4 regions of the Mesorhizobium sp. M0496 genome follow, and region 4 is predicted to be linked to each of the others. Evidence: predicted binding sites of a transcription regulator. Region 4 holds the regulator's gene; each other region holds the start of a gene.
What was found. The regulator PhoB, encoded in region 4, activates phosphate uptake and scavenging genes when phosphate is short. The targets are predictions, from matches to a motif close to TGTCATNNANCTGTCAT.
Positions count from the first base shown of each region.

Region 1: a site for PhoB is predicted at 3,005-3,021, ahead of NKI73_RS25215 (esterase-like activity of phytase family protein). Genes of this name have one in related genera too.
Region 2: a site for PhoB is predicted at 6,296-6,312, ahead of NKI73_RS12980 (ceramide glucosyltransferase). Genes of this name have one in related genera too.
Region 3: a site for PhoB is predicted at 2,041-2,057, ahead of olsB (l-ornithine N(alpha)-acyltransferase). Genes of this name have one in related genera too.

Region 1 is NZ_JAMYRC010000036.1:15,322-23,343, forward strand. It holds gene NKI73_RS25205 (MATE family efflux transporter) at 1-279, opposite strand, end outside; gene NKI73_RS25210 (L,D-transpeptidase) at 549-1,337, shown strand; gene NKI73_RS25215 (esterase-like activity of phytase family protein) at 1,416-2,891, opposite strand; gene NKI73_RS25220 (GcvT family protein) at 3,200-5,608, shown strand; gene NKI73_RS25225 (trimethylamine methyltransferase family protein) at 5,621-7,174, shown strand; gene NKI73_RS25230 (ferritin family protein) at 7,252-7,566, shown strand; gene NKI73_RS25235 (LacI family DNA-binding transcriptional regulator) at 7,610-8,022, opposite strand, start outside.
Region 2 is NZ_JAMYRC010000011.1:109,624-117,645, forward strand. It holds gene mmsB (multiple monosaccharide ABC transporter permease) at 1-192, shown strand, start outside; gene araD1 (AraD1 family protein) at 412-1,404, shown strand; gene NKI73_RS12965 (ABC transporter substrate-binding protein) at 1,610-2,383, opposite strand; gene NKI73_RS12970 (2'-deoxycytidine 5'-triphosphate deaminase) at 2,483-3,577, opposite strand; SAM riboswitch at 3,676-3,753, shown strand; gene NKI73_RS12975 (O-succinylhomoserine sulfhydrylase) at 3,811-4,998, shown strand; gene NKI73_RS12980 (ceramide glucosyltransferase) at 5,013-6,164, opposite strand; gene apaG (Co2+/Mg2+ efflux facilitator ApaG/CorD) at 6,415-6,807, shown strand; gene NKI73_RS12990 (Hsp33 family molecular chaperone) at 6,852-7,883, opposite strand; gene argF (ornithine carbamoyltransferase) at 7,977-8,022, opposite strand, start outside.
Region 3 is NZ_JAMYRC010000031.1:53,498-61,519, forward strand. It holds gene NKI73_RS23425 (ATP-binding protein) at 1-1,939, shown strand, start outside; gene olsB (l-ornithine N(alpha)-acyltransferase) at 2,121-2,996, shown strand; gene NKI73_RS23435 (trimeric intracellular cation channel family protein) at 3,103-3,735, opposite strand; gene grpE (nucleotide exchange factor GrpE) at 3,834-4,469, opposite strand; gene NKI73_RS23445 (hypothetical protein) at 4,709-4,909, shown strand; gene NKI73_RS23450 (hypothetical protein) at 5,008-5,388, shown strand; gene NKI73_RS23455 (fatty acid desaturase) at 5,605-6,627, shown strand; gene NKI73_RS23460 (DJ-1/PfpI family protein) at 6,757-7,377, opposite strand; gene NKI73_RS23465 (GMC family oxidoreductase) at 7,570-8,022, opposite strand, start outside.
Region 4 is NZ_JAMYRC010000034.1:57,256-65,277, forward strand. It holds gene NKI73_RS24640 (type I secretion system permease/ATPase) at 1-918, opposite strand, end outside; gene eglC (endo-1,3-1,4-beta-glycanase EglC) at 963-2,387, opposite strand; gene phoB (phosphate regulon transcriptional regulator PhoB) at 3,057-3,746, opposite strand; gene phoU (phosphate signaling complex protein PhoU) at 3,766-4,473, opposite strand; gene pstB (phosphate ABC transporter ATP-binding protein PstB) at 4,499-5,302, opposite strand; gene pstA (phosphate ABC transporter permease PstA) at 5,299-6,150, opposite strand; gene pstC (phosphate ABC transporter permease subunit PstC) at 6,154-7,137, opposite strand; gene pstS (phosphate ABC transporter substrate-binding protein PstS) at 7,202-8,022, opposite strand, start outside.

The DNA of each region.
Region 1 (8,022 bases), on a different contig from region 4:
GTCGCGGGCGCCGACCGACTGGGCCACCAGGATGGTCGCAGCCATGCCGATGCCGAACACCGTGCCGAGGATCAGGAACAGGACGAGGTTGGCATTGGAGGTGGCGGTCAGCGCCGATTCGCCGAGGAAACGGCCGACCCAGACGGCGTTGATCGACCCGTTGAGCGACTGCAGCACGTTGGAGCCGAGCACCGGCAGCGCGAACAGCAGAAGTGTGCGCGGGATCGGGCCGCTGGTCAGGTCGCCGGTACGCCGGCGCGAGGGCATTTTTTCGTCCATGACGGGCAACTCGGCGAAGGTTAATCTCAAGAGCAGTTCACCGTTTCACGGAAACGGCGAACCGCTCTCTTTGTTTCGACGCAATTCCGGACGGAAAACCGCTACGCACTTTTCCTGGAATTGCTCAAGTCCGGTCCGCGATGATTGCCGACTCCACTGGACAGGTCATGCCTTGATCTAATCATGTTCTCAAAACTTCAGGAATGGGATATTGATCCTCGATGCGTGGGGCCGCATTCCTACTAGATCTTGGATAGACCGGGGGGTTCATGTCCGATATTCCGCTGTTTTTCTCGCGCCTGAACCGGCGCGCGTTCCTCGGTGCGTCCGCCTTGGGCGCGGCCTCCGTGGCTCTTTCGGCGTGCACCACGACGGACGTGGCGCCGCCGCCGGTGGCTGCACCGCCAAGCGATCCGGCTTTCGGCGATGCCGCAAGCATGTATGCGGCGCGCGTCGACGAGGGCTATCAATTGCCGGCAATCCCGGTCGCCAAGCTCGATCCGAAGTTCGTGCGCCAGATCGTGTCCGACCCGACCGGAGAGAGACCCGGCACGATCGTCGTCGATACCTCCGAGCACTTCCTCTATCTGGTGGGCGACGGCGGCAAGGCTATCCGCTACGGCGTCAGCCTTGGCAAGGCCGGTTTCGGATGGACCGGCAGTGCCGTGGTTCAGGCGAGGAAGAAATGGCCGGTCTGGACACCGCCTCCGGAAATGATCCAGCGCCGGCCGGAACTGGCGAAATACAAGGATGGCATGCCGCCCGGCCCGCAGAGCCCGCTCGGCGCCCGCGCGCTGTATCTCTTCCGCGACGGCAAGGACACGATGTACCGGCTGCACGGCACGCCGGAGTGGGATTCCATCGGCAAGAATGCATCGTCGGGCTGCGTGCGCTTCATGAACCAGGACATCATCGACCTTTACAGCCGGGTCAACGGTGTCGCACAGGTCTTCGTGCGCCCCAATTTGTCGGCAGCCGGCAAGATCATGGCCGTTTCGAGCAGGACCGCCGAGCCGATCGATGCCGGCGTGCCAAGGGATGCGGAGATGTTGAAATAAGTGCCTTCGCGGCATTGGTGATCGTGGACAATCGATTTGAAGGCGGACGCGCTCGGCGCGTCCGGCGTCGTGTTGTCGTTACTTCTTGGCCAGGCCCGGCAGCGTGACCTGATAGACCAGGAACATGGTGTCGACATCGGCGCCGTCCTCGGCCTTGTAGGGCGCGCCGACCTGGAAGCCGTCCTGGGCGAGGAAGTCGTTGTCGTTGGCGACGAACAGGAAATAGTCGTCGGGCAGCTTCGGATCGAGAACGCTGACCACCGACATCGCCTCCCACTTCTCCGACAGGTTGTTCTTGTCGTTCGGCGCGCCATTGTGCAGGCCGAAGCGGCCGAGTTCGGCACTGTCGTTGATGTCGATGAACGGCGTCAGCTTGGCCGGCGTCACCGACGGGTCGAGCACGCCCTTGGGCGCCATCGGCTTGTCGGCGGCATCGAAGGCGCCGCCGGCGATGTCGGTGGCGGCCGAGACGTCGACGACGAAGATCTGGCGCACCAGCGAGGTGTCGCCTTTCAGGCCCTGGCCGTTGCCGCTGTCGCGCGCCAGCAACAGGAAGGTCTGATCCGACAACGCCACGATCTCGCTTTGCGCGGCGATCTTGGTCTTGCCCTTGGCATCCTTGAACACCGGCAGCGGCACGACATACTCATGCGCGAGCTTGAGATGGCCGAGGTCGGATGCGTCGTAGACCAGCGCCCTGGTGTTCTGGCGCGTCGCGGGCGAATCGCCGCCATCCTGCCGGGGCGCGGACTGCAGCACGGCGATCAGGAACTTGCCATCAGGCGTCATCGCCATGCCTTCGAGTCCCTGGTTGTTCTGGCGGCCGGTATCGGGATCCTTCGGATCGGGCTCGGCGGCACCCGGACCCGGATTATCCGAGGCGAAGTTCGGCGCGCCGTGGCGCATCGGCACGAGAGCGGCGGGCGGCTGGGTCGCCGACAGCAGATGGCCGTCGGCGGAGAACCGGTAGATGTTCGGGCCGTATTCGTCGGAGATGAACATCGAACCGTCGGGCAGCCGCACGATCGCCTCGTTGTCGAGCGCCAGCTTGCCATTGGCTTCGGGCAGGATCGGCATGGGGCCGCTTGCCGCGCGCACGCCGTTGAGCGGATCGAGGCCGGTAGCGTCGGCGCCCTTGTCGTCGGTGAGAAGCATGGTGTCGGCAAGCGTCGCCTTGACGCCCGTCTGCTCCTGGCCGGCGGCGGGTGCGGCACCTGGAGCTACCGGGGCAAACTCGACGCCGATCGTATTGAGGCGCGGTCGGTAGTCGGTGGTGCCGACGACATTGTAGCCGCGGTCCGGCAGCAGCCAGAGCGAGCCTTTGTAGCCGGCGGCGTCATGCGTCCAGCCTGATGTGTCGATCGCCATGCCGGAGCCCGAGCCGAACGTCTCGCCGAACTTGTCGCGCTGAGCGGCCGGGATGCGGCCGACGCCGACCAGCCCCTTGTTGACGAGGCCGCCGACGGTCGCGGTGCTGTCGGCGAGCGCCGGCGTCAAGGCGGTGAACAAGGCCAGCGCGACGCCGAGCGACGCGGTTCGGTACAGGTGTTTCATGGATAATCCTCTTTGTGACAAGCCGGAGCGGCCGCAGGACGAAAAAAGCTGAAAGAGGTGCGACATCGACGATGCCGCGCGCGCCTCCCCGAAACGCGGTCTACGGCGCGAACATGATGCTTGCGTGACAGCGCACGATGCATGCCCGCCGTCTTCTCCAGGCGACGACAAAAACATGTGCTTGACGGAAAGAATTGATCACCTCGTGCGGCTCTGGTTGGCGAAAAGCGGTGAGCTCGCACGGCACTGGACACTTATGTACAGTACATATATGGTCCAGCCTTCGGACTAACCGTGGAGGGGAAGCCTTGAAGTCGCACTACCGCGCAGTGGTCATCGGAGGTGGCGTGGTCGGGGCCTCGGTCCTCTATCACCTGACGCGTTTTGGCTGGAGCGATGTGGCGCTGATCGAGCGTGCCGAACTGACGGCCGGTTCGACCTGGCACGCGGCGGCCGGGTTCCATGCGCTCAACGCCGACGCCAATGTGGCGGCGCTGCAGGACTACACCATCAAGCTCTACCGTGAACTCGAAGCTGAATCCGGCCAGAATGCGGGCCTGCATATGACCGGCGGCGTCAACATCGCCAGCGATCCGGCGCGTTGGGAGTGGCTGAAATCGGCGTGGGCGGTTTTCCAGTCGGTTGGCATCGAAACCGCTCGCCTGGTGACGCCGGAAGAAATCAAGGAAATCTGTCCGATCGTCGACGTCGCTGGCGTGCTCGGTGGGCTCTATGATTCCAACGAGGGTCATCTCGATCCCTACGGAACGACGCACGCCTATGCCGGTGCCGCGAAAAAGCGCGGCGCGGACGTCATCCTCCGCAATCGAGTCGTCGAGCTGAAGGCGCGCGCTGACGGCCGCTGGGATGTCATCACCGAGCAAGGCACCATCATCGCCGAGCATGTCGTCAACGCCGGCGGGCTGTGGGCAAAGCAGCTTGGCCGCATGGCCGGCGTCGACCTGCCGGTGACGCCGATGGAGCACCATTATTTCATCACCGAGGACATTCCGGAGGTTGCCGCTCTCGACAAGGAACTTGGGCTTGCCGTCGATCTCGACGGCTTTTCGTATCTCAGGCAAGAGCGCAAGGGCGTGCTGCTAGGCGTCTACGAGCAGAACCCCAAGCACTGGAACATGGATGGCGCGCCTTGGGACTACGGTATCGAGCTGATCCCGGAAGACATCGACCGCATCAGCCCCGAACTCGCCAAGGCGCATGAGCGCTTTCCTTGCCTGGCGACAGCCGGCATCCGCAAATGGGTCAACGGCGCCTTCACCTTCACGCCGGACGGCAACCCGATCGTCGGGCCGGTGCGCGGGTTGAAGAACTATTGGGTCGCCTGCGGCGTCATGGCCGGCTTCAGCCAGGGCGGCGGCGTCGGCAAGTCGCTGGCCGAGTGGATGATCTACGGCGAACCGCAGGCTGACATCTTCGGTATGGACATCGCTCGTTACGGCGCCTTTGCCGCCAACCGGGAATATCTCAGGCAGACGACGCGTCAGTTCTATTCGCGACGCTTCGTCATGACGTTTCCCAATGAGCGGCTGCCGGCCGGCCGGCCGCTGAAACGCCCCGGCGCCTATGACGGCATGAGCGCGGCGGGATGCGAATGGACGGCCTCATGGGGGCTGGAAATCCCGGCCTATTTCGCGCCGATGGGGTTTACCGAGAACACGACGCTGCGCCGTTCCAATGCCTTCGACATCGTCGGCGACGAGGCGCTGCAGGTGCGGAGTGCCGCCGGTCTCGTCGATATCTCGGCCTATTCGCGCTATGCGGTGTCCGGGCCCGGCGCTGAAGCATGGCTTGACCGGCTGCTCGCCTGCAAGCTGCCGAAAGCAGGACAGGCGAGGCTGGCGCCCATGCTCGGCCATGACGGACGGCTGAAGGGCGATCTCACCGTCTTCAACTGGGGCGGCGGCTACTGGCTGATGGGCTCCTACTATCTCAGGGAATTCCACATGCGCTGGTTCGAGGCTCATGCGGCGGAGAGTGTCACCGTCGCCGACCTGTCCGACACAATGAGCGGCTTCCTGCTGACCGGGCCGAACGCGCGCAAGATCCTGGAGCGCACGACGCATCAGGATGTTTCCGGTGCAGCACTGCCATTCATGGCTTGTGGAGCATTCGACATCGGCATGGTGCAGGCGCGTGTGGCGCGGCTGTCGATCGCGGGCGAACTCGGCTTCGAAATCAGTTGCCCCGCAACCATGCATGCCACACTGCGTGAAACGCTGCTGGCCGCCGGCGAGGATCTCGGCCTTGCCGAAATCGGTTATTATGCGCTCAACACGCTACGGCTGGAAAAGAGTTTTGGCATCTGGTCGCGTGAATTCACTCAAGGGTATACGCCCAATCAGGCTGGGCTCGACCGCTTCATCGCTTTCGGCAAGGGTGATTTCACCGGTCGCGAAGCGGCGTTGAAACAGCGGGAGGCCGGCAGCAGCCAATGCCTGGTGACGCTGGAGGTCGATGCGCTCGACGCCGACGCCAGCGGCTTCGAGCCGATCTGGCACCAGGGCCGGCGCGTCGGCTTCGTCACGTCGGGCGGCTATGGCTATACGGTCGGCAAGAGCCTGGCGCTGGCGCTTGTCGACCGCGATTTCGCGGGCGAGGGCACCGCGGTTTCGGTGCATGTCGTGGGTGAGGAGCGGCCGGCCCGTGTCATCGCGGCCTCGCCCTACGATCCCCTGGGCAAGGCGATGCGGCAATGAGGAGGATTTCTGATGGTCGATGACGCGGCACGGGACAGCAGGCGCGAACGCCGGCGTGGACGCACGGGCGAGGCCGGCAGCGAAAGCAGCCGCCGGCCCAATTACCATTCGCTGAAGAATCCGTTCCTGCCGCAGCCGATTTTTTCGGACGATCAGGTCGCCGCCATTCACGACACGGCGCTGCGGGTGCTGGAAGAGCTCGGCATCAAGGTGCTGCTGCCGCGGGCGCGTGAGCTTTTCGAGCGCGCCGGCGCGCTCGTCGATCCCGACACCGACATGGTGCGCATCGGCCGTGACATGGTGACGGCGGCACTGGCCTCGGCGCCGAAGTCGATTCACGCCCATGCCGGTTCCCGCGCGCGCGATCTGACGCTCGAACTTGGCTCGATGGCGTTCCTGGCCGGGAGCGGAGCGCCGAATGTCACCGACCTCGAACGCGGCCGGCGGCCGGGGACACTCGCCGATTTCGAGGACCTGATACGACTGGTGCAGCATTTCGATGTGCTGCATATGCTCGGACCCTGTATCGAGCCTCAGGATGTCGACAACCGCTTTCGCCACTATGCCGTCAATCGCGCGCAGCTGACGCTGTCGGACAAGTTTCCGTTCGTGTTCGCACGCGGCACGCCGCAGGTCGAGGACGGTTTTGCGATGCTGCGGCTGGCGCGCGGCCTGTCGCAGGACCAATTTCTGGCGAACGCGCATTGCTATACCGTCATCAACACCAATTCGCCGCGCCAACTCGACATTCCGATGGCTCAAGGCATCATCGATTTCGCCCGCGCAGGCCAGGTCTCCGTCATCACGCCGTTCTGCCTGGCGGGTGCGATGGCGCCGATCACGGTCGCCGGCGCGCTGACGCTGCAGCATGCCGAGGCGCTGGCGGGGCTGACGCTGGCGCAGATCGTGCGGCCTGGTGCGCCGGTCGTCTACGGCTCATTCTCCTCCAATGTCGACATGAAATCCGGCGCGCCGGCCTTCGGCACGCCAGAGCATATCAAGGCAACGCTGGGGGCCGGGCAATTGGCGCGCTTCACGGGGTTGCCGTGGCGGTCCGGCGGCGGCAGTGCCGCCAACATCTCGGACGCGCAGGCCGCGCACGAGACGCAGTTCGCGCTGTGGGGCTCGGTGCTGGCCGGGGCGACGATGTGCATCCATGCCGCCGGCTGGCTGGAAGGTGGCCTCAGCGTCTCCTTCGAGAAGCTGGTCACCGATATTGAGGCGTTGCAGACGGTGGCGGAACTCTGTGCCGCGACGCCGGGTGACAGCGATTCGATCGGCTTCGAGGCGATCGCCGAAGTGCAGCCGGGCGGGCATTTCTTCTCGGCCGGCCACACCATGGCGCGCTACCGCACCGCCTTTTACGAACCGCTGGTGGCCGACTGGTCGAATTTCGGCAATTGGACGCAAAGCGGCTCGAAGACGGCAAGCGAGCGCGCCACCGGTGTCTGGAGACGGGCGCTGGCCGACTTCGAGCCGCCGGCTTCGGCTGCCGCCACATCAGGCGTGCTGGACGAGTTCATCGCCCGGCGCACTGAAGAGGGCGGGGCTGCGCCAGTGTCGTGACAGGGATGGAATTGCAGCGATGATGCGGAACCGGCGGCATTCCCGGGCATTCATGGGAATGGCCAACGGAGGACGACATGGGATTCGACCAGTATCACGAACCGCCTGAAGAATTGTCGCAGAAGGTACGGACCTTTGCCCGCATGATCGCCTCGCTGATCGAGGAAGCGGAAGCGATCGGCTGGTACGAACAGCGCATGTCGGTGGAAAAAGACCCGCAGGCGCGGGCCATCATGGAGAACGCGCAAGGCGAGGAATTCAAGCATTTCGGCATGGATCTCGAATTCCTGCTGCGCCAGAATAAGGACTGGCGGGCGGAACTGAAGGAAATTCTGTTCACCACGGGCGATATCGTCAAACGCGGCGAAGCCGGCGAGAAGAAGGTGGATTGAGGCCTATCAGCTCGTACCGACGCGGCTGCGGGTTTCGCCTCAATTAGTCGCTGTCGCGTGCGACCAGTTCCAGCGGCCAGACTTCGCGCATGATCCGCGGACCTTCCGGGCCGGCGAAGGCCGGGATCGAGGCCAGCAGCATTTCGGCGAGCCGCTGTCCCATCGGCTCCAGCGCCGGGCGGAAGGCGGTCAGCGCCGGCGAGAAGTAGCGGCAGAGCGGCGTGTCGACGATGACGGTCACCGCCATGTCGTGACCCGGCCTGATGCCCATCTCGGCCAGCGCCTTGCAGCCGCCAAGCGCCATCGCGTCATTGTTGAAGATGATGGCGGTCGGCGGATCTTTCGAGCGCATCACTTGCGGCGTCACTTCGTAGCCGCCGGCCTCGTTGATGAAGCCGGACGCGATCAGTTCAGGGTCGACCTCGATGCCGTGCCGCCGCAAGGCCTTGCGGTAGC
Region 2 (8,022 bases), on a different contig from region 4:
TTCATCGGCGGTGCCTCGGCGATGGGCGGTGTCGGCCAGGTCATCGGCGCGGTGGTCGGCGGCTTCATCATGGGCGTGATGAACAACGGCATGTCGATCATGGGCGTCAATGTTGACTGGCAGCAGGTGGTCAAAGGCCTGGTGCTGCTCGGCGCCGTGATCTTCGACGTCTACAACAAGAACAAGGCCTGACGGGCCAGCGAGGCAACGAGGCAACGAGGCAACGAGGAAGGCATACGGGTCCAGATCGCGATGCTGCCGGCAACCCGCCGGCGTCAAGAAGTCCCTCAGGGACCAAGCTCGCGAGCGCAATCCGGACGAAGAGTTCAACCCGTGGCGCGGCGAGGTCCGTGCCGCGCAGGTTAGGGTTTGCCAAATGGCAACCGGGTCAAGACAAAGAGAGGATTCATCATGCTGATCTCCCAGATTCTCGATGACGCCGAGACCATCCGCGTCGTTGCCCGCAACGGCGGCAAGACCCGGATCATCAACGGCGCCCGCAGCGTCTACTCGCTGGCGATGGAGGCCGCCCGCACCGGCGTCGGCCTTGTCGCGCTGATCGAACGCAAGGGGCTTGGCGAGACGGTCGATCTCGAGGCCGCCTATAAGAAGGGCCGGCTGCTGTCGCCGATCAACCATCCAGACCCGGCGCATCTGCACCTGACCGGCACCGGACTGACGCATCTCGGCTCAGCGGCGACACGCGATTCCATGCACAAGAAGCTCAGTGCCGACGGTGAAGAACAGCTAACCGATTCCATGAAGATGTTCCGCATGGGGTTGGAGGGCGGCAAGCCCGCGAAAGGCCAGATCGGCGTGCAGCCGGAATGGTTCTACAAGGGCAACGGCACGATGGCAGTGGCGCCAGGTGCGGCACTCCTGTCACCGGCTTTCGCCAAGGACGCCGGCGAAGAGCCCGAGGTCGCCGGCATCTACGTCATCGGCGACGACGGCGCGCCGTTCCGCGTCGGCTTCACGCTGTCGAACGAGTTTTCCGACCACGTCACCGAGCGCGTGAACTATCTGTTCCTCGCCCATTCCAAGCTGCGCAACGCTTCGTTCGGGCCGGAGATCCTGATCGGCGATCTGCCGTCCGATATCAGAGGCACCTCGCGCATCGTGCGCGACAACGATGTGCTGTGGGAAAAGCCGTTCCTGTCCGGCGAAGCGAACATGTCGCACACCATCGCCAATCTCGAACATCACCACTTCAAATATGCGGCTTTCCGCCAGCCGGGCGACGTGCATGTGCACATGTTCGGCACGGCAACGCTGTCCTTCGCCGACGGCATCAGTACTGAAGCCGGCGACGTGTTCGAGATCGAGGCCAAGGATTTCGGCCTGCCGCTGCGCAATCCACTCGAGATCGAACAGCCGGTGCAGGTGGCGGTGAAGGCGCTGTGAGGCGTCGATGACAGCGTGATCTCCCCCCTCGTGGGGGAGATGGCCGGCAGGCCAGAGGGGGGCGCTGTCCCGCCAATGTCTCCATCCTACTTGGTTTTTCTTTCGAACCAGTCTGCTGATGCAGAGAGGCTGGCGATCCTTCGCGCCCCCCTCTGCCCTGCCGGGCATCTCCCCCACGAGGGGGGAGATTGGCGGCTTCAACGCCTCAATAGATATCGAAGTCGAAATACTTGGCCTGGATCTTCTTGTAGGTGCCGTCGGCAACAATCGCGTCGATGGCCGCATTGAGTTTGTCGCGTAGTGCCGTGTCTTCCAGGCGGACGGCAATGCCGGCTTGTGTCTCCGTGCCCTTGACGTCGCCAACCAGCTTGCAGCAGCCGTCGCTTGCCTTCTTCAGCCAGTCCATCAGCACGAACTTGTCCGAGATCACAGCGTCAAGCCGGCCGTTCGTCAGGTCGGTGATCGCTTCTTCCTGGGTCGGGTAGAGTTTTGCCTCGGCGCCCGCCTTGCCATATTCATTCTGGGCATAGTCGGCCTGCGTGGTCGAGGCCTGCGCGCCGACCGTCTTGCCGGCAAGCGCTGCCGGTTCGGTCGAGGCGAGATCGCTGTCCTTCGGCGCCACCAAAGCGAGCGGTGTCGTATAGTATTTGTTGGTGAAGGAGACCTGCTTCTTGCGCTCCTCGGTGATGCTCATCGAAGCGATGATGGCGTCGAACTTCTTCGCCTGCAGGGCGGGAATGATGCCGTCCCAATCCTGGGTGACGATTTCGCACTCGACCTTCATCTGCGCGCACAGCGCATTGGCGATGTCGATATCGAAGCCTTCGACCTTGCCGTCCGAAGTGATGGTGTTGAACGGCGGATAGGCGCCCTCGGTGCCGATCTTGATTTTCTCGGCTGCCTGCACCGATAGAGAGCCGGCCGCCAACACCAGCATGGCAGCGCCTGCTGCCGATATGATCCATTTCGAAATCTGCATTTTCTTGGTTCCCCTTGAACGCCGCCAGCTTGACGACCAGCAAGGCAGCCAAGCATGGCGAGCCAGTGCAGGCAAGTATTTTGCCTGGGGGTGATGGGTTCAGCGTGCGGGGCGGAAATGCTTGGACAGCTTCAGGCCCTGCGCCTGGTAGTTGGAGCCGAGATCGGTGCCATAGAGTGCCTGCGGCCGCTTCAGCATGTGCTCGTAGACCAGCCGGCCGACGATCTGGCCATGGTCGAGGATGAACGGCACCTCGTGGCTGCGCACTTCCAATACCGCCCGGCTGCCTGTGCCGCCGGACGCCGAATGGCCGAAGCCCGGATCGAAGAAGCCGGCATAGTGGACCCGGAACTCGCCGACCAGCGGATCGAAAGGCGTCATCTCGGCGGCGTAGAGCGGCGGCACATGCACCGCTTCCTGGCTGACGAGGATGTAGAATTCATCAGGGTCGAGCACCAACTCGCCGGCGCCGCTCTTGTGGATCGGCTCCCAGAAGTCGACGACCTCCTGTGCGGCGCGCTTGTCGACGTCGACGAGACCGGTGTGATGCTTGCCGCGATAGCCGACAAGCCCGTTTTGATCGCCGTTGAGGTCGATCGACAGCGCGATGCCGCCGCCGGAAATGTTGGGCGGCTCGGTGGCAACCAAGATCTGCGCGCGATGCAACTGGTGCAGTTCGGCCTCCGACAACAGCGCATTGCCGGTACGGAAGCGTATCTGCGACAGGCGCGAACCGGTGCGCGCGACGATCGGGAAGGTGCGCGGGCTGACTTCCAGATAGAGCGGCCCGTGATAGCCGGCGGCGATCTTGTCGAACTCGTGGCCGCGATCGGTCATGACGCGGGTGAAGATGTCGAGCCGCCCGGTCGAACTCTTGGGATTGGCCGAAGCCGAAATGTCCGCCGGCAATGCCAGGCTTTCGAGCAAGGGCACGATATAGACGCAGCCGGTCTCCAGCACCGCGCCCTCGGCCAGGTCGATCTCGTGCAGCTGCAGCCGGTCGAGCTTTTCCGAAACCTTGTGGTTGGGACCCGGCAGGAAGGAGGCACGCACACGCCAGGCCTTGTCGCCGAGCCTGAGATCAAGGCTGGCCGGCTGGATCTGGTCGGCATCGAGCGCACGCGCCGACTTCAGCGCGCCGGACTGGAACAGCGCCGAGATGTCCTGATCGGGAAGAATGCCTGTCTGCCGCAAGGCTCTGCTCCTAGAGGGCAGGCTTTTTCGGAACCTGCTTGGTACAAACCTCTTAATGAAGCCGGCAATTGACGCAAGCGTGGCACGGGTCTAAAGGGTCATTATCCCGTGGTGATTTGGCCGGTCGGCTTGCAGCCACGTTAAACAAGTCGCTAAAGGACCGTCGGGCCGCAAGGCCGTATGGACCGGTTGCGACTTTCGCGGCCGGTTTTTTTGTGTCTGGAAGAAGAGCGATGAGCACCAACAAGCGCAACTGGAAGCCTCAGACGGCACTCGTGCACAGCGGAACGCTGCGTTCCGGTTTCGGCGAAACGTCGGAAGCGATTTACCTCACCCAGGGCTACGTCTACGAAACGGCGCAGGCCGCCGAAGCCCGTTTCAAGGGTGAGGAGCCGGGCTTCATCTATTCGCGCTACGCCAATCCGACCGTCGACATGTTCGAAAAGCGCATGTGCGCGCTGGAAGGTGCGGAGGACGCCCGCGCCACCGCCTCCGGTATGGCTGCGGTGACGGCAGCGCTTCTGTGCAGCGCCAAGGCCGGTGACCATATCGTGGCGGCGCGCGCGCTGTTCGGCTCCTGCCGCTGGGTGGTCGAGACGCTGGCGCCGAAATACGGCATCGAGGCAACACTGGTCGACGGCACCGACATCGCCAACTGGGAAAAGGCGGTCAAGCCGAACACCAAGCTGTTCTTCTTGGAAAGCCCGACCAACCCGACGCTGGAAGTCGTCGACATCGCCGCGGTTGCCTCGCTTGCCAATTCGATCGGTGCCAGGCTGATCGTCGACAATGTCTTCGCCACGCCCTTGCAGCAAAAGCCGCTGCAGCTTGGCGCCCACATCGTCGTCTATTCGGCGACCAAGCACATTGACGGCCAGGGGCGCTGTCTCGGCGGCGTCATCTTGTCGGACAAGAAGTGGATCGACGAGAACCTGCACGACTATTTTCGCCACACCGGGCCTAGCCTGTCGCCTTTCAACGCCTGGACGCTGCTGAAGGGCTTGGAGACGCTGCCGCTGCGCGTACGCCAGCAGACGGAAAGCGCAGGCCGGATCGCGGATTTCCTGGCCGAGCGGCCGGAAATCGCCCGCGTCATCTATCCCGGCCGGGCCGACCACCCGCAGGCCGATGTCGTCAAGAAGCAGATGTCGGGCGGCTCGACTCTGATCTGCCTGGACGTCAAGGGCGGCAAGCAGGCGGCCTTCGCCCTGCAGAACGCGCTCGACATCGTGCTGATCTCCAACAATCTCGGTGACGCCAAGAGCCTGATCACCCATCCGGCGACGACGACGCACAAGAATTTGAGCGACGAAGCGCGTGCTGAACTCGGCATCGGGCCGGGCACGCTCAGGCTGTCGGTCGGCCTGGAAGACACCGACGATCTGCTGGAGGATATCGCGCAAGCGCTGAAGGCCAAATAGGAGGCCTTTGGCTTTCAGGCGCCGGATGGCGTCTCTTCCAGCTCGGCCGCCTTGGTGCCGATCGTCATCGCATTGCCGCGCCACTCGACGGCACCGCCGAGCCAGCCGCGCGCCCACATCGCCGGCAGAATCAGGTCGCGCATTGCCATCGCCGCGACCATGCGTGGCGACAGGTACCAGCCCTTTGAGCGGGCCAGAATGCACTCGGGAAGGTAGAAGGCTGCCAGCACGGCAATGGCGGTTGCCCAGAGGCTGAAGCCGGCGCTTGCCGTCGCAATCAGCGCCAGCACCAGCGGCACCACCGCGCCAGTCAGGATTTCAGGCGCGAAGAACAGCGGGAAGGTGACGCGGCGCAGGCGAGCCCAACGGGCCTGGCGCGACCAGATCTCGCCAAATGTGCGCAGACCGAGCGGCTGCTCGAAGGGCGCGGCGACGAGATTGACGCGCAGGCCGAGGCCATTGACCAGCTTGGTCGCGGCGGCGTCCTCGGCGATCTCGGCGGCCAGCGCGCGGATGCCGCCATTGGCATCGAGCATCGGCTTGTTCCAGAGCATGCTCTTGCCTTGGGCAAAGCCAAGGCCAAGCGCCTCGCCCGAATATTGCCAGCGTGCCTGCAGCGTGTTGAGGAAAGCGCATTCGACTTCAGCCCAGAAGCCGGCCGGCCGCGAACCGATCGGCGTCGAGCAGACAAGGCCGGTGTCCGGCCGCCATGCAGCCATCAGGTGCTGGACGTAGTCTCTCGGCATCAACACGTTGGAATCGGCCAGGATCACCCAATCGTGCCGCACCGCTTCCCAGCCCTTGACGCAATTGTTGAGTTTCGGATTGGCGCTGACGCGGTCGTTGCCGATCAACAGCCGGGCCGGCACCTTGGGAAACAGGACAATCGCCCTGTTTATCAGTTTGACCACCGGATCGTCGGCATGGGCGACGCAGAAGACCAGCTCGTAGCGCGGCCAGTCGAGCGAAAAGGCGCGCTCCAGCGTCTCGTGCGTGAAGGGTTCCACGCCACGCGACGGCACGACGATCGACACCGGCCGCGGCTTGCCGACGGGCGGCGCTATGATGCGGCGCCGTTTCAGACGCGACGCGGCAAGCACGATGCTGGCGAGATTTGAGAGGATGAGAGCAGTTGAAAGCGCGGCGGCTATGAGAGTGAGTTCCATCGAGATCCGGTAGCTCCAGGAAAGCCGCCCACCAGAACAATCTAGGGGCATGACGACAGATCTCAACAGTTCGACAGAGCGCCCGAGTCGCGCGGCATTGATCGGCACACACCATCATTGACCATTGTCACGTGTCACTTAAATGACATTCTTGGCCGGCACCTGCACGTCAGACCGCGATGATAGGATGCGTACCGTTGACCGGCCACCACGAAGCGCCGAAAGTTACAGGATTGTTTTGGAGCCGCTTATGTACAGCGCCGTCACGCGCAACATCGAAGTGCAGGTCAGGCCGTTCTATCTGGAGGACCGCTCGGATCCGTCCGAGAACCGCTATGTCTGGGGCTATCAGATAACGATCGACAATCAGTCGGACGACTTCGTGCAGCTGTTGTCGCGCTATTGGCACATCACCGACGGCACCGGCCGGGTCGAAGAGGTACGCGGCCCAGGCGTCGTCGGCGACCAGCCCGAACTCAATCCCGGCGACAGCTACCAATACACGTCCGGTTGCCCGCTCTCGACACCGTCCGGCATCATGGTCGGGCACTACACGATGCGCAACGAGCGGGGCGAGACGTTCGACATCGCCATCCCCGCCTTTTCACTCGACCTGCCGGGGACGCGGCGGACGGTGAACTAATTTGCCTCGCCGGCCGCGAGGCAGCTGGCGAGGCGTGTTTTTCTCTACTGAGCCGCAAATTCCGCCGGGTCGAAGTCGTATTGCTTCGAGCAGAATTCGCAGGCGACGTGGATGCCGCCATCTTCGGTGCTGTCCTTGATCTCCTGCGCGGAGAAACCCTCGAGGATGCCGCGGATCTTGTCCCGGGAGCACGAGCACCGGTCGGCGACCGGAACGCCGCCAAAGACGCGCACGCCATGCTCGTGGAACAGCCTGTAGAGCAGCCGCTCGGCGCCGATCGTCGGGTCGATCAGTTCGGTCGGCTCGATGGTGCCGAGCAGCGCCAGCAACTCCTGCCAGGAATTGTCGGCCGGATCGTGGATCTCCTCGCGCGGATCGCCATCGCCGCCCGGCAGGTCCGGCACGCGCATGCGCTCTGGCGATTGCGGCAGGAACTGCGCCAGGATGCCACCGGCGCGCCACTGCTCGCGGGCGCCGCCAGGGCCGGGCGTCAGCAGCTTGGCCACCGAAAGCCTGAGATCGGTCGGAATCTGCTCCGACTGACGGAAATAGGTGCGTGCTGCATCTTCCAGCGTCTCGCCATCGAGCTGGACGATACCCTGATAGCGCTGCGTGTGAGCGCCCTGATCGATGGTCAGCGCCAGCACGCCGGTGCCGAGCAGGGTCTGCTGGGACGTTTCGCCCGCCGCGACCAGCGCTTCCAGCCGGTCGGCATCGAAACGCGCATAGGCGCGCAGCGCCGAGGGCGTGGAAAAATCCGCGACCAGCATGTCGACAGGCCCATCGGTGCGGGTCTGCAGGATGAACTTGCCCTCGAACTTGAGCGAGGTGCCAAGCAGCACCGTCAGCACACAGGCTTCCGCCAGCAGGCGGGCGACCGGCTCGGGATAGTCGTGGCGGCTAAGGATAGCGTCGAGCATTGGCCCGAGCTGGACGGTGCGGCCGCGCACGTCGAGCGGGCCGACCTCGAAGGGCACGACGTGATCGTCGCCGGCGTAGCCGAATTCGCCGAGTTTGGGGTGATGTTCAGTCACTTGATAGGTTTCCAACATAACAAAGCTCCAGGGCGCGGCCATGCCGCCCTGTCGGGAGCATGCGTCGAAACGCGCTTGATTTGCGTGATGTGGCGCAAATAGGCATCACACCCCGGCAGATCAAGCTCCCAGGGCTCAAGCGCCGAGACACCAGGCGAGCACGGCCTTCTGGGCGTGGAGC
Region 3 (8,022 bases), on a different contig from region 4:
GGAAATGCAGGAGAGCGAGGAACGCTTTCGCGGCCTGATCGACGCGCTTGGCGACCTCGTCATTCATCGCGACCGCGACGGCTACATCGTCTATGCCAACAAGGTCTTCGCCGATCTCGTCGAAACCGATCCACGCGACCTTGCCGGCAAGACCCTGGCGGAACTCGGCATCGATGTCGGCGTCGTTCCCGATGCCGCCTTTTCCGACCACGAGTGCCTGAGTTCCACCGATGTCGCCATCCGCACGCCGAGCGGGCCGCGCTGGTTCTCGTGGATCGAACTGTCGGTACGCGAAAAGGACAGCGGCGCCGTTTCGCATCGCGCCATCGCCCGCGACATCACCGCCCGCAAACGCGCCGAGTCGTCACTGATCACCGCACGCGAACGGGCCGAATATGCCAGCCAGGCCAAATCGCGCTTCCTCGCCACCGTCAGCCATGAAATTCGCACGCCGATGAACGGCATCATGGGCATGGCCAGGCTGCTGGCCGACACCAGCCTGTCGCCGGAACAGCAGACCTATGTCGGCGCCGTCTCGACCTCGGCCAGCGCATTGCTTGCCCTGATCGAGGATCTGCTCGACTACTCCAAGATCGAAGCCGGGCGCTTCGACCCGGAGCCGCAGCCGATATCGGTGCGCGAGATCGCCGACAACATCATCGAATTGCTGGCCGCGCGCGCCTTCGCCAAGGATATTGGGCTGGGCTGTCATGTCGAACCCGACGTACCGCAGTTGATCACCGCCGATCCGGGCAAGGTCAGGCAGGTGCTGCTCAACCTTATCGGCAACGCCATCAAGTTCACCGACAGCGGCGGCGTGTTGGTGAGCGTTGCGCGTGCGCGCACGGAAACCACCGACCGCATATGCTTCACCATCGCCGATACCGGTCCGGGCCTGCATGATGAGGACCTGGACCGCATTTTCGAGGAGTTCGAGCAAGCCGACGGCACATCGACACGTACGCATGGCGGGGCCGGCCTGGGCCTTGCCATCTCCAAACGCCTGGTGGCCGCCATGGGTGGCACGATCTCGGTATCCAGCCGGCTCGGCCAGGGATCCGAGTTCGTCTTCGAGATCCCGGCGACGGCGGCCACCGAAGCGCCGCAAGGCCGGCAGAACGCACTCTCGGGCAGGCGCGCGGTGATCCTGTCGAAAAACGCCGTCGAGGCCGACGCCATCGCCCGCACCATCCGCGCCAATGGCGGCACGGTCGACATCGCCACCACCGCCGCGCAGGCCGCGCCCTTCGCCGCCGGCTGCGATGCGCTTCTGGTCGATGCTGCCATGGAAGAAAGCGACGGAAAGCTGCTCAAGCGCTTGCGCCAGAGTGGTTTTTCCGACTGCGAGGCCATCACGCTGATCGCGCCGACCGACCGTGGCATGCTTGGCGAGTTCCGCGCCAGCGGCTACGCAACCTTCCTGGCCAGGCCGGTGCGCGGCGGAACGCTTCTGCGTGTGCTGTTGAGCAGCCATGCCCCCGGCCTCGCCCAGCCGCAACCGGAAAAGCGTGGCGCACCGACGCTTCGCGCCGTCGGCAACCGCCAGCGGGGCCTGTCGGTGCTGATCGCCGAGGACAATGACATCAATGCCATGCTGGCCCGCGCCACGCTGCTGAAAGCCGGACATCGCGTCGAGGTGGTCGGCAACGGCAAGGCCGCCGTTGAGGCTGTCACGGGTGCCGGGCACAAGCATCGCTTCGACGTGGTTCTGATGGATCTGCACATGCCGGTCATGGACGGACTGGACGCGATTGCCGCCATCCGCCGCCATGAGGAAGAAACCGCCGTGCCGCCGGTGCCTATCATGGTGCTGTCGGCCGACAGCCAGGAAAAGACCCGCCATTCGGTGTTGGCCCATGGTGCCAGCGGCTTTGTCACCAAGCCGCTCGACCCTGAGGCGCTGGTCAATGCCGTCGAGGGACAGGTCGTCGCGGCCTGAGCTTTCCACCGCCCATTCCACGCTGCGCGCTCACGTAACGTAGCCGGTTGATCGGATTCGCCAGCCGACGAAGTATTGCCCGCGACGTCGTATCACGGTACTGTCACAATCCTGTTGCACCTACACCGTATCCCCGTGCCAAGAGGGATGGCTCGAAGGAGAATCACTCGTGCATACAGTTATGCCGGAATGTGACACTCGGCCGAACGCCAGCAGCGCCTTGCTCGCCGGACGTAACGTCGATTCCGTCATAAAGGGCGCAGCACTGGGCCGTATCGGCAACCTCGAAGTGCGGCTCGCCCGCAACGAGGCCGAGATCGCGGCCGCGCAGGAAGTGCGCTACCGGGTGTTCTACGACGAACTTGGCGCCAGGAAGGATCTTTTCCAGGCCCATGACCGCCGTGACGCCGACCGCTTCGATCCGCTCTGCGACCATCTGCTGGTTTTGGATACCACGCTTTCCGGCCCCGAACATCGCCGCATCGTCGGCACCTATCGACTGCTGCGGCAAGAAATCGCGGCCGCGGCCGGAGGGTTCTATTCCGAGGGTGAGTTCGAGCTGACCAAGCTCATCGCCCGTCATCCCGGCCAGCGCTTTCTCGAACTGGGCCGCTCCTGCGTTTTGCCGGAATACCGCTCGAAGCGCACCATCGAGGCGTTGTGGCAAGGTATCTGGGCTTACATCAACCATTACGAAATCGGTGTGATGACCGGTTGTGCTTCCTTCCACGGCACGGTGCCGGCGGCGCATGCCGAGGCACTCACCTACCTCGCCCATCACTGCCGGACGAATTCGGCCTGGGATGTCCGCGCGGTGTCCGGGCGTTACTGCTCGATGGACCTGATGCCGATCGAGGCGGTCAACACCAAGGCGGCGATCGCGGCAATGCCGCCCTTGGTCAAGGGCTATCTACGCGTTGGCGCTCGCATCGGCGATGGCTGCGTCATCGACCGCGAATTCTCGACGGTCGACATCTTCGTCGTCATGCCGGTCAAGGAAATCGGCGCCCGCTACGTCAACTATTATGGCGGGGAAGCCCAGCGCTTCGCGGCGTGATAGCGAATAGCGAATAGCGAATAGCGAATAGCGAATAGCGAGAACTACGCCGCAATCCTGCGGGCTGCTATCCCTATTCGCTACTCCCTATTCGCTATTCGCTCCTTCACGGAATATCTTCCGGCCGCCGGCCGGGTCGGCCCTTGTAGGACGGAAACGACCAGCCGAATTTGAGCGCGCCGCCGCGCACAAGGAACGCCGCCGCAAAACCGGCGAGGTCCGAGGTAAAAGGCGGCAGTCCGGCAAGATCGCCAAGTGTATAGAGGCCGGCACCCGCAAGGGCTGCCGTGACGTAGATTTCGGGCCTGAGCAGCACCGATGGCTCGCCGGCCAGGAGATCGCGCAGAATGCCGCCGAACGTGGCGGTGAGCACGCCGGTGATGACCGAGACGACCGGCGAACCGGTAATCGCCAGTCCCTTGGCGGCGCCCATCACCGAAAAGGCGGCGAGCCCGACGGCGTCGAGCCAGAGCAGCCATTTCCAGCGCGATTCGACACGATGCGCGCTGAAGAAGACCAGCACCGCAACCACGGCGCAGATCAGCACATAGCTGGAATTGGCGACCCAGAAAACCGGCAGGTTGAGGATGACGTCGCGAAGCGTGCCGCCGCCTATCCCGGTGACGCTGGCCAGGAACAGGAAACCGATAATGTCGAGCTGCTTGCGCGAAGCCGCAAGCGCTCCGGTCGCGGCGAAGACCGCGACACCGGCATAATCGAGAAGCGCGATGGGGTTCATGAAGTAGGGATTAGGGACTAGGCAGTATGAATAGCACGAAGCCGCGCGATTGATACGACTGCCCTAGTTTCCCTACTGCCTACTGCCTGTTCCCTACCTCACGCATCTTTCTCGGCCTGTTCATTGACAGGCCCCGGCTCGACCGGCGCTTCAGCGGCGGCAAGCTTCGGACCGCCCTTGGCGACGCCGACCATGGCTGGGCGCAGCACTCGATCGCCGATCGAATAGCCCGGCTGCACGACCTGGACCACGGTGTTGGCCGGAACATCCGGATTGGGCACTTCGAACATCGCCTGGTGGAAATTGGGATCGAACTTCTCGCCTTCAGGCGCGAGCTTCTTGACCCCGTGCCGTTCCAGCGCCGACAGCATGGCGCGCTCGGTCAAGTCGACGCCTTCGATCAACGCCTTGAAGCCGGCGTCACCCGACGCCTTGGCCTCGGCTGGAATCGCGTCCAGCGCGCGGCGCAGATTGTCCGACACCGACAGCATGTCGCGAGCGAAATTCGCGACCGCGTAGGTACGCGCGTCGTGCACGTCGCGCGCTGTGCGGCGACGCAGGTTTTCCATCTCGGCCGCCACGCGCAACGCGCGGTCCTTTAATTCTTCATTTTCCTTCAGCAGCCGCACAAGGGCTTCATAGTCGCCGTCGATGCTGCCTTCCGTGCGCTCGGCATTGGCCTCGGTCGCCTCGACTTCATCGGGCGCGCCTTCGTCTTTTGCCTGGTCGCTCATCGCCGTTTCCCGTCAATCTCGAATGATATGGATTTTGAGCCCGATATCGAGGTTTGGCGGCCAAAAATCAAGGGGTAAGCGATTGTGGGAGGCTGTCGGCCAAGGCTGGACAACGACGGCAAGACATTTCGATTTTAATTCAAACTTTACCCTAACCGCCGGCTTTGCTTGCCACAAAGGCGTGATGCGGGAACCATTCCCTTGCTGGAGGAGTTTCGAAGCCAACACAGGATTTTGAGATGATGACCCGTAAAAAGGCCGAAAAGGCAGAACGGCTGGCCGCCGAGGTCAGACGCCAGTTCGGCGCCGAGGCGATCACCCGCTTTATGCGCACCTTGCCCGCCTTCCGCACCGAGGCCGACATTCCTGACCGATTCAGAAAACTGCTCGACCGCCTCGACGTGGCGGAGAAAAGTGACGTCAGCTGGCGCCGACGGTAACGAGACAGCCGATCTTGGCAGCAACCCTCTATCAGCAATAGCCTGAGTGAGCCGAACCATCTAAGGATAGATGTGTTGAGGTTCAAATGGAGGACGTAATGCGCAAGGTTTCGGTCACCTCATTGTTATCGGCGCTTGTCGGCCTCGGCGCCGTCACCCTGGTGGCTTTTCCGGCACAAGCAGACAATCTGCAGCTGCAACTGGGCAAACATGGCCCGCGGCTGAAGCTCATGGAAGATTGCAATCCCGCCTATGACGATTGCGAAGGCCCTCGTCGCGATGATCGACGCGACCGCCGTCAGTCACGAGGCTGCACGGAGGACCGCGCTCTCGACAAGGCGGAGCGAATGGGCATCCGTCGGGCAAGGATAGAGTCCTTCGGCCGCCGGCAGATCACGGTCCGCGGTAGACAGGATGGCGACCGCGTACGCGTGACTTTTGGAACCGAGCGCGGCTGTCCCATCCTTGATCGCGACTAGGGATCGGCCCAAAACTGGAAAACTCGATGCTCGAACGACCAAGAGAGCATCGGGTTCCCGAACGACTGGGCTTGAAAGCCCGCCGCTTCAAGGAAGAGCCATCAAGCGGGTCGAGCTGCCGTTGGTGGGCTCGACAGCCAGCCACGCGACAATTACGCACAGTAATTTTGCGTGATCTTGTCTTGCGGTGGTGGGACACCCCGCCTATGCTTCCTGATGAACATGATTTCCCCTGAGGCGGTCGCCAACAGCAAGCGCGCCTGGCTAAAGATTCTGGCGCGCTACAAGAAGCCTGACAGGCGGCGTAGCGCCGTCGAGCTCGCCATCACTCTCATTCCGTTCACTGTGCTCTGGGGACTGTCCTCGGCGGCCTATGCCTATGGCCATTGGTGGGGACTGATCCTGATCCTTCCCGCGGCCGGGTTTCTGGTGCGCATCTTCATGATCCAGCACGATTGTGGCCATGGCTCCTTCTTCGCCAATCGATACGCGGACGACTGGATCGGCCGCGCTCTCGGCATCCTGACGCTGACACCCTACGACTGCTGGCGGCGCGCTCACGCGACGCACCATGCCAGCGCTGGCAATCTTGACGAACGCGGCATGGGCGACATCAGGACGCTGACCGTTGCCGAATACCGGCAGATGTCATGGCGAGGCCGCCTTGCCTACCGTCTCTATCGCCACCCGCTGGTGATGTTCGGGCTCGGGCCGATCTGGCTGTTCATCTTCGAGCAAAGGCTGCCCGTCGGCATGATGCGCGGCGGGCTGACACCCTGGGTGTCGTCGATGACCACCAATCTTGGCATCGCGATTGCAGCAGCAATCCTCATCTGGTTCGTCGGCCCCGGCGCGTTCCTGGTGGTCCATCTGCCGATCGTCATCCTCGCCGGTTCGGCCGGCATCTGGCTGTTCTACGTCCAGCATCAGTTCGAGGAAACGGAATGGGCAAAGGACGCCGACTGGGAATTCCAGCACGCCGCCCTGCATGGCTCATCCTATTACGACCTGCCGCCGGTGCTGAACTGGCTCACCGGCAATATCGGTGTCCATCACGTCCACCACCTCTCGGCCAAGGTTCCGTGCTACCGGCTGCAGGAAGTGCTGCGGGATTATCCGGAACTGCGCGGCATCGGCCGCGTCACGCTGCTCGAAAGCCTGCGATGCGTCAAGCTGGCGCTATGGGACGAAAACCGCCGGAAGCTGGTGTCGTTCCGCGAGGCGCTGGCGGCGGCCTAAGCAATTCCAGGAAAAATGTGAAACGGTTTTCCCGGGAAAAGCGCGTAACGCTTTCCCTGGGGAATTGCGCCAAAACAAGAAAATAAAGACCGCCGCGTCATGGACGCGGCGGCTTTGCAAACTCTCGGATCATGCCGCCTGGCGCTCGTCGCGCATCAGGATCTCGCCATGGCGGATCTCGGTGCCCAGCACCTTCAGGCATTCGCGGATGAAATTGGACAGGCCCGGCCAGCCCTTGGCCGAAACGAGATTGCCGTCGACATGGGCGCCAGTCGGCGCGACATCGATATAGATACCACCCGCGAGCGTCACCTCCGGCTCGCAATAATGGAGCGCGGCGACTTCCCGGCCCCGCACCACGCCATCGACAGCGATCAGGATCTGCACGCCATGGCAGATGGTGAAGATCGGCTTGCCGGCCTCGTGGAAATGCCGCACCAGCGCCTGCACCCGCTTGTCGATGCGGATGTATTCCGGACCACGCCCGCCCGCCGCATAGACGGCGTCGTATCCGGCTGGATCCACCTCGGAAAACGTCTTGTTGAGAATGTAGTCGTGGCCGAGCTTTTCGGTGTAGGTCTGGTGGCCTTCGAAGTCGTGCAGCGACGTTTTCAATATATCGCCCGCCTTCTTGTCCGGACAGACGACATGGACCGTATGGCCAACCGCATGCATGGCCTGCTCAAAGACGAAAATCTCATACTCCTCGCTGAACTCACCAACGAGCATCAGTATCTTCTTGCCAGCCATTCCGGTTCCTCCCTTGTGGCTCCATTTATTTTGGATCGCGAAATAATGACCCTATCCTAAGGGCACGATGGCGAAAGGGAAAGCGCAAATCGCAAAACTGGTAAGACCAGATTGACCGGTCTGTAATCGGCATCGCCGCAAGGCCGCTCGCAGAAACCAAAAACGGCACCATTGGTTCGACCAGAATTTTGGTCAGCGGGCAGCCTTGATCATGTCAGCCGCCTTTTCCGCGATCATGATGGTCGGCGCATTGGTGTTGCCGCCGATCAGCGCCGGCATCACCGAGGCGTCGACAACCCGCAAGGCCTGCATGCCACGCACACGCAGCTGCGGATCGACCACGGCCATATCGTCGATACCCATCTTGCAGGTACCCACAGGGTGATAGACGGTATCGGCGCGGGCGCGGATATGGGCCATCAGCTCGGCATCGCCCGAAACGCCGGCGGTGTAGATTTCCTTGTTGCGGTATTTGGCCAAGGCCGGCGCCTCCAATATGCCGCGCATCATTCTGACACCCCTAAGCAACAAGTCGGCGTCGCGTTCGTCGGACAGGAAGCGCGGATCGATGCGCGGTGGCGCCAACGGATCCGGCGCCGACAGCCCGACCTCGCCGCGCGAATGCGGCCGTAGCACGCAGACATG
Region 4 (8,022 bases):
CTGGGCGGAAAGCGCCTTGTCCAACCGCTTCCACGATCGTCTGGCGTCGACGATCTGCCTCCATGACCCGATCAACTGGTCGAGCGGCTGCAGCGCGCGGGACGACACCAGGGAAGACGCGAAGATCATCCCGGCCGTCATCTTCCCTTGCAGCACGAGCCATGCTCCGACACCCAGTATCGCCAGCTGAAGTATCATGCGTACGGCTCGCGACGTTCCACTGAAAATCGCGTTGGCCATCGACGAACGGTCATGCAGGACTAGCGCCTCCGCCACGTGCCTTCCCCACACTCGCGCGGCGTTTTGGACCATGCCCATGGCACGCAGCGTCTCCGCATTCCGGGCAAAGGCTTGCTCCGACAGGCTGGCAACAGCCGAGCGTTCCGCCGACAAGGCGTCATTCCTGCCGGTGGCAAACTGATTTGCCACAACCAGCGCAAGCAACAGCGCAGATCCCGCCAGCGTAAGCCAGAACAGCAAAGGATGGATGAGGTACAACAGGGCGAGGAAGAACGGAGCAAACGGCAGGTCGAACAAGACCGCCGCGCCGCGTGACCTGATGAATGCGCATACCGAGGCAAGGTCTCGCAGTGGATTCAGGGCTGCTCCGCCGGCGTACTTAGCCTCAAGCGAGACGGCGAATGTCCTCGCGCCCAGTCTGTTATCGACAGTGGCTGCAACGCGCTGCGTGTAAACGGAGCGGACCGCATCGAGGAGGCCGAGAAAGGCGAGCGCGAGAACCGCGATAGCAGAGAGGTAAAGAAGCGTCTCGACGCTGGAGGAAGGCAGGACGCGATCATAAACCTGCAAGAGATAGAGGGGGATCACCAATAGCAGGATGTTGATGAGGAACGAGAAAACACCGACATCGGCGATGGCGCGCCTCAAGACTGCCCGCAGACCAGACTGTGCAATCATTCCCGCGCTCCTAACGGCTCATGGCCCCAACATGAGGGCGTCGCTTAGACCGAATGGTCGCCGGCGATGTCCAAGGGGTGGTGCTGCAGGTCGTCCAGCGTATAGGCGCGGATGTAGTCGATCTTCATCTCCGCCGGCGTAGCCAGATGGTCAGGAGGCTGGCCAGCAATGCCGCCCACCGCGAGATCGGCCAGCATATACATGGGATCGTGCATGTCGGCGGGCGTCGCCGCTTGAGCGACCTTAACACCATCGTAGGTCCAGACGAGCTCATCCTTCGTCCAGAGCAAGCCATAGGTGTGGAAACCGTCGGTGTCCGCAACGTTCACCGTGGACGAAACCTTGGTGTGCGCTCCCGTCTCATTGGTATGCGCCGTCATGTAGAGCGTGTTCGGGTCCTGGCCGCGCGTTTCGACAACGTCCAGCTCCGGCGGCCACGAGCCGTCTTCAGGAAGCAGCCAGAAGGCCGGCCAGGCTCCGGCCGTTTCGGGCAGGTCCGCCCGCATTTCGAAATAGCCGTAGGTTTGCGCGAAGGTGTCGTGGGTCGTCAGTATCCCCGAGGTGTATTCGTAGTTGTTGATCAGAGGCTTGATGTCCTCCGGCGCCTGCGCGGCGGTGATGGTGAGGACGCCGTTTTCAACGCTGAACGGGTGGACGGAACTCGTCGGGCCATAATTGGCGTCGATATACCACTGCAACTCGCCATTGCTGCTCAACGTGCTGCCGTTCGGCGCTCCCCACCAGAAATTGGAATTCCAGGTGCCGTCCTGCCCGTCCCGAAGGCTCAGCGTGTTGAAATCGTCGGAGAAGGACAAAGTCATGCCGGACTTGTCGATCGGAAGTTCGAACTGGGTGGGCTGCAACTTGTCGATGGTCGTATTCTTGAACACCAGGATCTCGTCGGATCCGAGGTTCAGCATCACGTTCGATTCCACCTGGACCATCTGTGAACGGACGGCATCGAACGAAGTGAAGTCATACCCGTTAAGGCGGACCGCATCGGTCGCACCGAAATCGAAGATAAGATCACTTCCATTTCCTTTGGAGATGGCGAAAGTATCGGCGCCGTCACCACCGATCAGGACATCATTTCCCTTGCCGCCATCCAGCGTCTGATGACCCGATCCGCCCTTGATGATGTTGTCCAACGCATTTCCGAACGCATATCGATTGGCGCCGGTAACGACGAGGTTCTCGAAATTGTCGGGGAGCTTGTAGCTCATCCATGTGTCGATCGTGTCGATCCCTGCCCCGGGATCTTCAACCACCTTATTGTTGGTGGAATAGAGGTGATAGTAGTCGTCGCCGGCGCCACCGTAGATCGTGACATTGACGCCGGTGTCTCCCCAGAAGGAGTCGTTGCCGGAGGTGCCATGCAGTTCTGGCCCGGACCCGGTGGCCGAGAACCAATGAGTGGAAGCGCCGGTGTAGGGAAGGGGGATGCCTTTGGCGTTTAAGACCGTGCTCATCAGAAATCCTTCCTCATGGTGTCCGACCTGGTCAAATCATTCGGCGCAAAGTCCGGCGACCGCTTTCAAAGCAACGTTGCAAAGAACGAGATCGTTCCACGGAATCGTCATTCGATCCGAGATCGTATTGAATATTCGGAGTACACACAATGAATAAAGAGCAGAGAACCTGCTGTAGGTTGAAGTAAATTTAATAAAATTGTGTATTTATGCAAAATACACATCCTATATATAAATTAACTCAAATTAATTCTTGAGTGCGCGGCTTGTTGGTCGGAGTCTGCGGGCAAGATGGCGATGTGACCGACTAATGCGTGTCGCTGGCCGTGCTTCCTGCCGCCAGCCGGGGCACATAGAGAGTTTGGGAGATCGGAGAACGCCAGAAGCTGCCTGTCGCTTTAGCCCAAATGCGGTCATTCGAAAACTGATGGGGATGACCGCTCCTGGCGTCACGTGCTCGCTCCCCATCGATGAGACGAATGCAACATTCCAGCCTTCGCGGCCGTTGGCGACCGCCTGCTAATCGAGTTTTCCTGGTCACGATCTATCGGGACGGAACAGGCACCTAATGCATGTCGCCCAAAAGCGACCTCGGTTTTGGGAAAACGACATGCATAAAAAACAAACACCTAAAGCGCGTCGCCTGAATCCGTTCAACCGCGACGCGCTTTAGTCTTCCCTAATCGCGTAGCCTGCCCCACGAATGGTCCGGATGACATCGGGCATGCGGCCATTGTTGACCGCCTTGCGCAGTCGGCCGACATGCACGTCGACCGTGCGCTCGTCGATGTAGATCGTCTCGCCCCAGACATTGTCGAGCAGCTGGCTGCGCGAGAACACGCGGCCGGGATGGCGCATCATGAATTCGAGCAGGCGGAATTCGGTCGGTCCGAGCCGAATCTCGCTCTTCTTGCGATAGACCCGGTGCGATTCACGATCGAGCACGATGTCGCCGACCTTGAGCACGCTGGACAGCACTTCCGGCTTGGCGCGGCGCAACAGCGCCTTGACCCTGGCCATGAACTCCGGTGTCGAGAACGGCTTGACCAGATAATCGTCGGCGCCGGTCGAGAGGCCGCGCACGCGGTCGCTCTCCTCGCCGCGCGCGGTCAGCATGATGATCGGCAGCCGCTCGGTCTCGGAACGCATTCGCAGGCGCCGGCAGAGTTCGATGCCGGAAACCGCCGGCACCATCCAGTCGAGCACCAGAAGGTCGGGAACGTTCTCCTGCAGCCGGATCTCGGCCTCGTCGCCGCGCGTCACCACCTCGACCTGGTAACCTTCGGACTCCAGATTATAGCGGAGCAGCACGCCTAGCGGCTCCTCGTCCTCCACCACCATGATGCGTGGCGCGATCATCGGCTGGTCACCCCTGTCATCATGCCGCCGGCGCGGACATTGCCGTCTCGTCCTGCTTCGGACGATTGGCGGGCAGCTGCGTACCGGTCAAAACATAATAGGCATTTTCGGCGATGTTGGTCACGTGGTCGCCGATGCGCTCGAGGTTCTTGGCGCAGAACAACAGATGCGTGCACGCCGTGATGTTGCGGGGATCTTCCATCATGTAGGTCAGCAGTTCGCGGAACACCGACGTGTACTTGACATCGATGCGCTCGTCGTCGGCGCGTAGTTTTGCCAACGCCTCGGCGTCGCGGGCAGCATATTCCTCGATGACGCCCTGCACCTGGATCAACACCAGTTGCGCCATTCCATCGATCGAGTGCGAAAGGTCGCGCGGCGTAACGCTGAGGCCGACAGTGCCGACGCGCTTGGCGATGTTTTTGGCAAGGTCGCCGATGCGTTCGAGATCGCCGGCCATGCGGATCGAACCGACGACATGGCGCAGATCGTCGGCCATCGGCTGCCGCTTGGCGATCAACGTGATGGCGCGATCGTCGAGCTCGCGCTGACGCGCATCCATGATGGCGTCGTCGGAGACGACACGCTGTGCCAGCGCGTTGTCGGAATTCAAAAGCGCCTTGGTCGCACCGCCGACCATCGAGCTGGCGAGATCGCCCATGTCGCTGATGAGCCTGCTGATCTGACCGAGATCCTCGTCGAAAGAAGCGACTGTGTGTTCGCTCATGATCCTGTCCCTCGTATGCCTGAACTCAGCCGAATCGGCCGGTGATATAATCCTGCGTGCGCTTCTCGCGGGGCGACGTGAAGATCTTCTCGGTGCGGTCGAACTCGACCAGCTCGCCCAGATACATGAAGGCCGTCTGCTTCGACACGCGCGCCGCCTGCTGCATGTTGTGGGTGACGATGACGATCGTGTAGTCGGCTTGCAACTCGTCGATCAGCTCCTCGATCTTGGCGGTCGACAGCGGATCGAGCGCCGAGGCCGGCTCGTCGAGCAGGATGACTTCCGGCTTCACCGCCACGGTACGGGCGATGCAGAGCCGCTGCTGCTGGCCGCCGGAGAGGCTGAGGCCGCTGGCGTTGAGCTTGTCCTTGACCTCGGTCCAGAGTGCTGCCCGCTTCAGCGCCTGCTCGACGCGACCGTCCATCTCGGACTTGCTGAGCTTCTCATAGAGCCTGACGCCGAAAGCGATGTTTTCATAGATCGACATCGGAAATGGTGTCGGTTTCTGGAACACCATGCCGATCTTGGTCCGCAAAAGGTTGAGATCCTGCGAGCGGTCGAGAACGTTCTGGCCGTCGAGCAGCACCTGACCTTCGGCGGTCTGCTTGGGATAGAGCTCGTAGATGCGGTTGAAGACGCGCAGCAGCGTCGACTTCCCGCAGCCCGAAGGCCCGATGAAAGCGGTGACGCTGCGCTCCGGCAAGGACAGCGTGATGTCCTTCAGCGCCTTCGACTGGCCGTAGTAGAAGTTGAGGTTCTTGACCTCGATCTTGGCCTTGGCGGTGGCCTCGGCGGCGATCGTCATGTCTGGAGACAACATCTGGCTCATTTGTCCTCTCTGCGTCCGGTCAGGCTGCGAGCAACGATGCTGAGCGCGAGAACCGTCAATGTGATGATGAGTGCGCCGGTCCAGGCCAGTTGCTGCCATTCCTCGTAAGGGCTGAGAGCGAACTGGAAGATGGTGACAGGCAGGCTGGCCATCGGCGCGTTGAGATTGCTCGACCAGAACTGGTTGTTGAGCGCCGTGAAGAGCAGTGGCGCCGTCTCGCCGGAGATACGGGCTATCGACAGCAATATACCGGTGACGATACCGGAAAGCGCGGCGCGGTAGGCGACCGACTTGATGACCACCCAGCGCGGCGCGCCGATCGCGGTGCCGGCTTCGCGCAAGGCGTTCGGTACCAGGTTGAGCATGTCTTCGGTGGTACGCACGACGACCGGAATGACGAGGATGGCGAGCGCGACAGCACCGGCGATTGCCGAGAAATGCCCCATCGGCCGCACCATCAGTTCGTAGACGAACAGGCCGATGATGATCGACGGCGCCGACAACAGGATGTCGTTGATGAAGCGCACCACGGTGGTCAGCTTGGAAAAGCGACCATATTCGGCCATGTAGGTGCCGGCCAGCACGCCGATCGGCGTACCTACGATGACGGCGATGATCGTCATCACCACGCTGCCATAGATGGCGTTGAGCAGGCCGCCAGCGTCGCCGGGCGGCGGCGTCATCTGCGTGAAGACGTCAAGGGACAGGCCGGCGGCGCCCTTGTAAACCAGCGCGCCAAGGATGAGCGCCAGCCAGGCAAGTCCGATGCCCGCCGCGGTGACGCACAGCGTCATCATGACGGCATTCTTCCTCTTGCGGCTCTGGTGAAGCGATGTGGCTGTCGACATCGGTCAGGCTCCGGTGCGGGCATCGATGCGCATCAGCATGTAGCGGGCGATGGCAAGGATCAGGAAGGTGATGACGAACAGGATCAGGCCGAGCGCCACCAGCGAAGACGTGTAGAGGTCGCCGACAGCTTCGGTGAACTCATTGGCGATGGTCGCGGAGATCGTCGTTGCCGGCGCGAACAGCGAGGTCGAGATGCGGTGCGCGTTGCCGATGACGAAGGTCACCGCCATGGTTTCGCCGAGCGCGCGGCCAAGGCCGAGCATGACGCCGCCCATGATGCCGATCCTGGTGTAGGGAATGACCACGCGGCGGGTCACTTCCCAGGTTGTGCAGCCGATGCCGTAGGCCGATTCCTTCAGCACCGGCGGCACCGTGTCGAAGACGTCCTTGGTGATCGAGGTGATGAAGGGCAGCACCATGATGGCAAGGATCAGCGACGAGGTCAGCAGGCCAATGCCGTAGGGCGGACCGGCAAACAGGCTGCTGAGGCCGGGAATGCCGTGGAAAACGCCGATGATAAAGGGCTGCACCGTCGTCTGCAGGAACGGCGCCAGCACGAACAGGCCCCAGATGCCGTAGATGATCGAGGGGATGCCGGCGAGCAGCTCCACCGCCATGCCGATCGGCCGCCGCAGCGGGCGTGGGCAAAGTTCGGTCAGAAAGATGGCGATGCCGATGCCGAGCGGCACGGCAATCAGGATGGCGATGGCGGAGGTGATGATGGTGCCGTAGATCGGCGCCAGCGCGCCGAACTTCTCTGTCACCGGGTTCCAGCTTTCGCTGGTCAGGAAGGAGAAGCCGAAGGTCGACAGGGCTTGCCAGGAACCGGCAAAAAGCGAGATCGCAACGCCGCCAAGCAGGACCAGCACCAATATGGCGGCAGCCCGGGTCATTCCGTGGAAGATCGCGTCAGTCAGCGCGAATCGTCTGACAATCGCGTCGCGCGAACCTCGAATGGCTGGCAAGGCTTCCTGGACAGCGCTCATGTGAAGCTCGGCTCTTTGAGTTGAGGAAAAGGAGCGCCGCGGCGCGGCGCTCCTTCAAAGGAAGTTACTCGCCGGCGTAGACGGGCTTGCCGTCGGCCTGGATATCGGCCTTCCAGGAGGTCTTGATCAGGTCGACGACGCTGTCGGGGATCGACACATAGTCGAGCGCCTTGGCGGTTTCCTTGCCGTCCTTGTAGGCCCAGGCAAAGAACTTCAGCGCTTCGCCGGTGGCTGCAGCATCGTCGGGAACCTTGTGGATCAGCACCCAGGTCGAGGCAGCGATCGGCCAGGTGGTGTCGCCGGGCTCATTGGTGATGATGACGTTGAAGTTCTTCGCGCCCTTGAAATCGGCATTCGAAGCAGCGGCGCCGAAGGATTCGAGCGACGGCTCGACGACCTTGCCTGCGGCATTCACCAGCTTGGAGTAGGACAGGCTGTTCTGCTTGGCATAGGCATACTCGACATAGCCGATGCCGCCGTCGGTCTGCTTGACGGTGTTGGCAACGCCTTCGCTGCCCTTGGCACCGACGCCGGTCGGCCATTCGACCGCCGTGTCCGAACCGACCTTGTCCTTCCAGTCGGGCGACAGCTTGACCAGGTAGTCGGTGAAGTTGAAGGTCGTGCCCGAGCCGTCCGAGCGATGCACGACGGCGATCGCGGTGGACGGCAGGGTGAGGGTCGGGTTCAAGGCCTTGATCGCCGCATCATCCCAGGTAGTGATGGCGCCGAGGTAGATCTGGGCCAAGGTCGCGCCGTCAAGAACCAGTTCGCCCGGCTTGACGCCGGTGAGGTTGACGATCGGCACGATGCCGCCCATCACCATCGGGAACTGGATGAGGCCGTTCTTTTCCAGGTCGGCATCGGACATCGGCTTGTCGGTGGCGC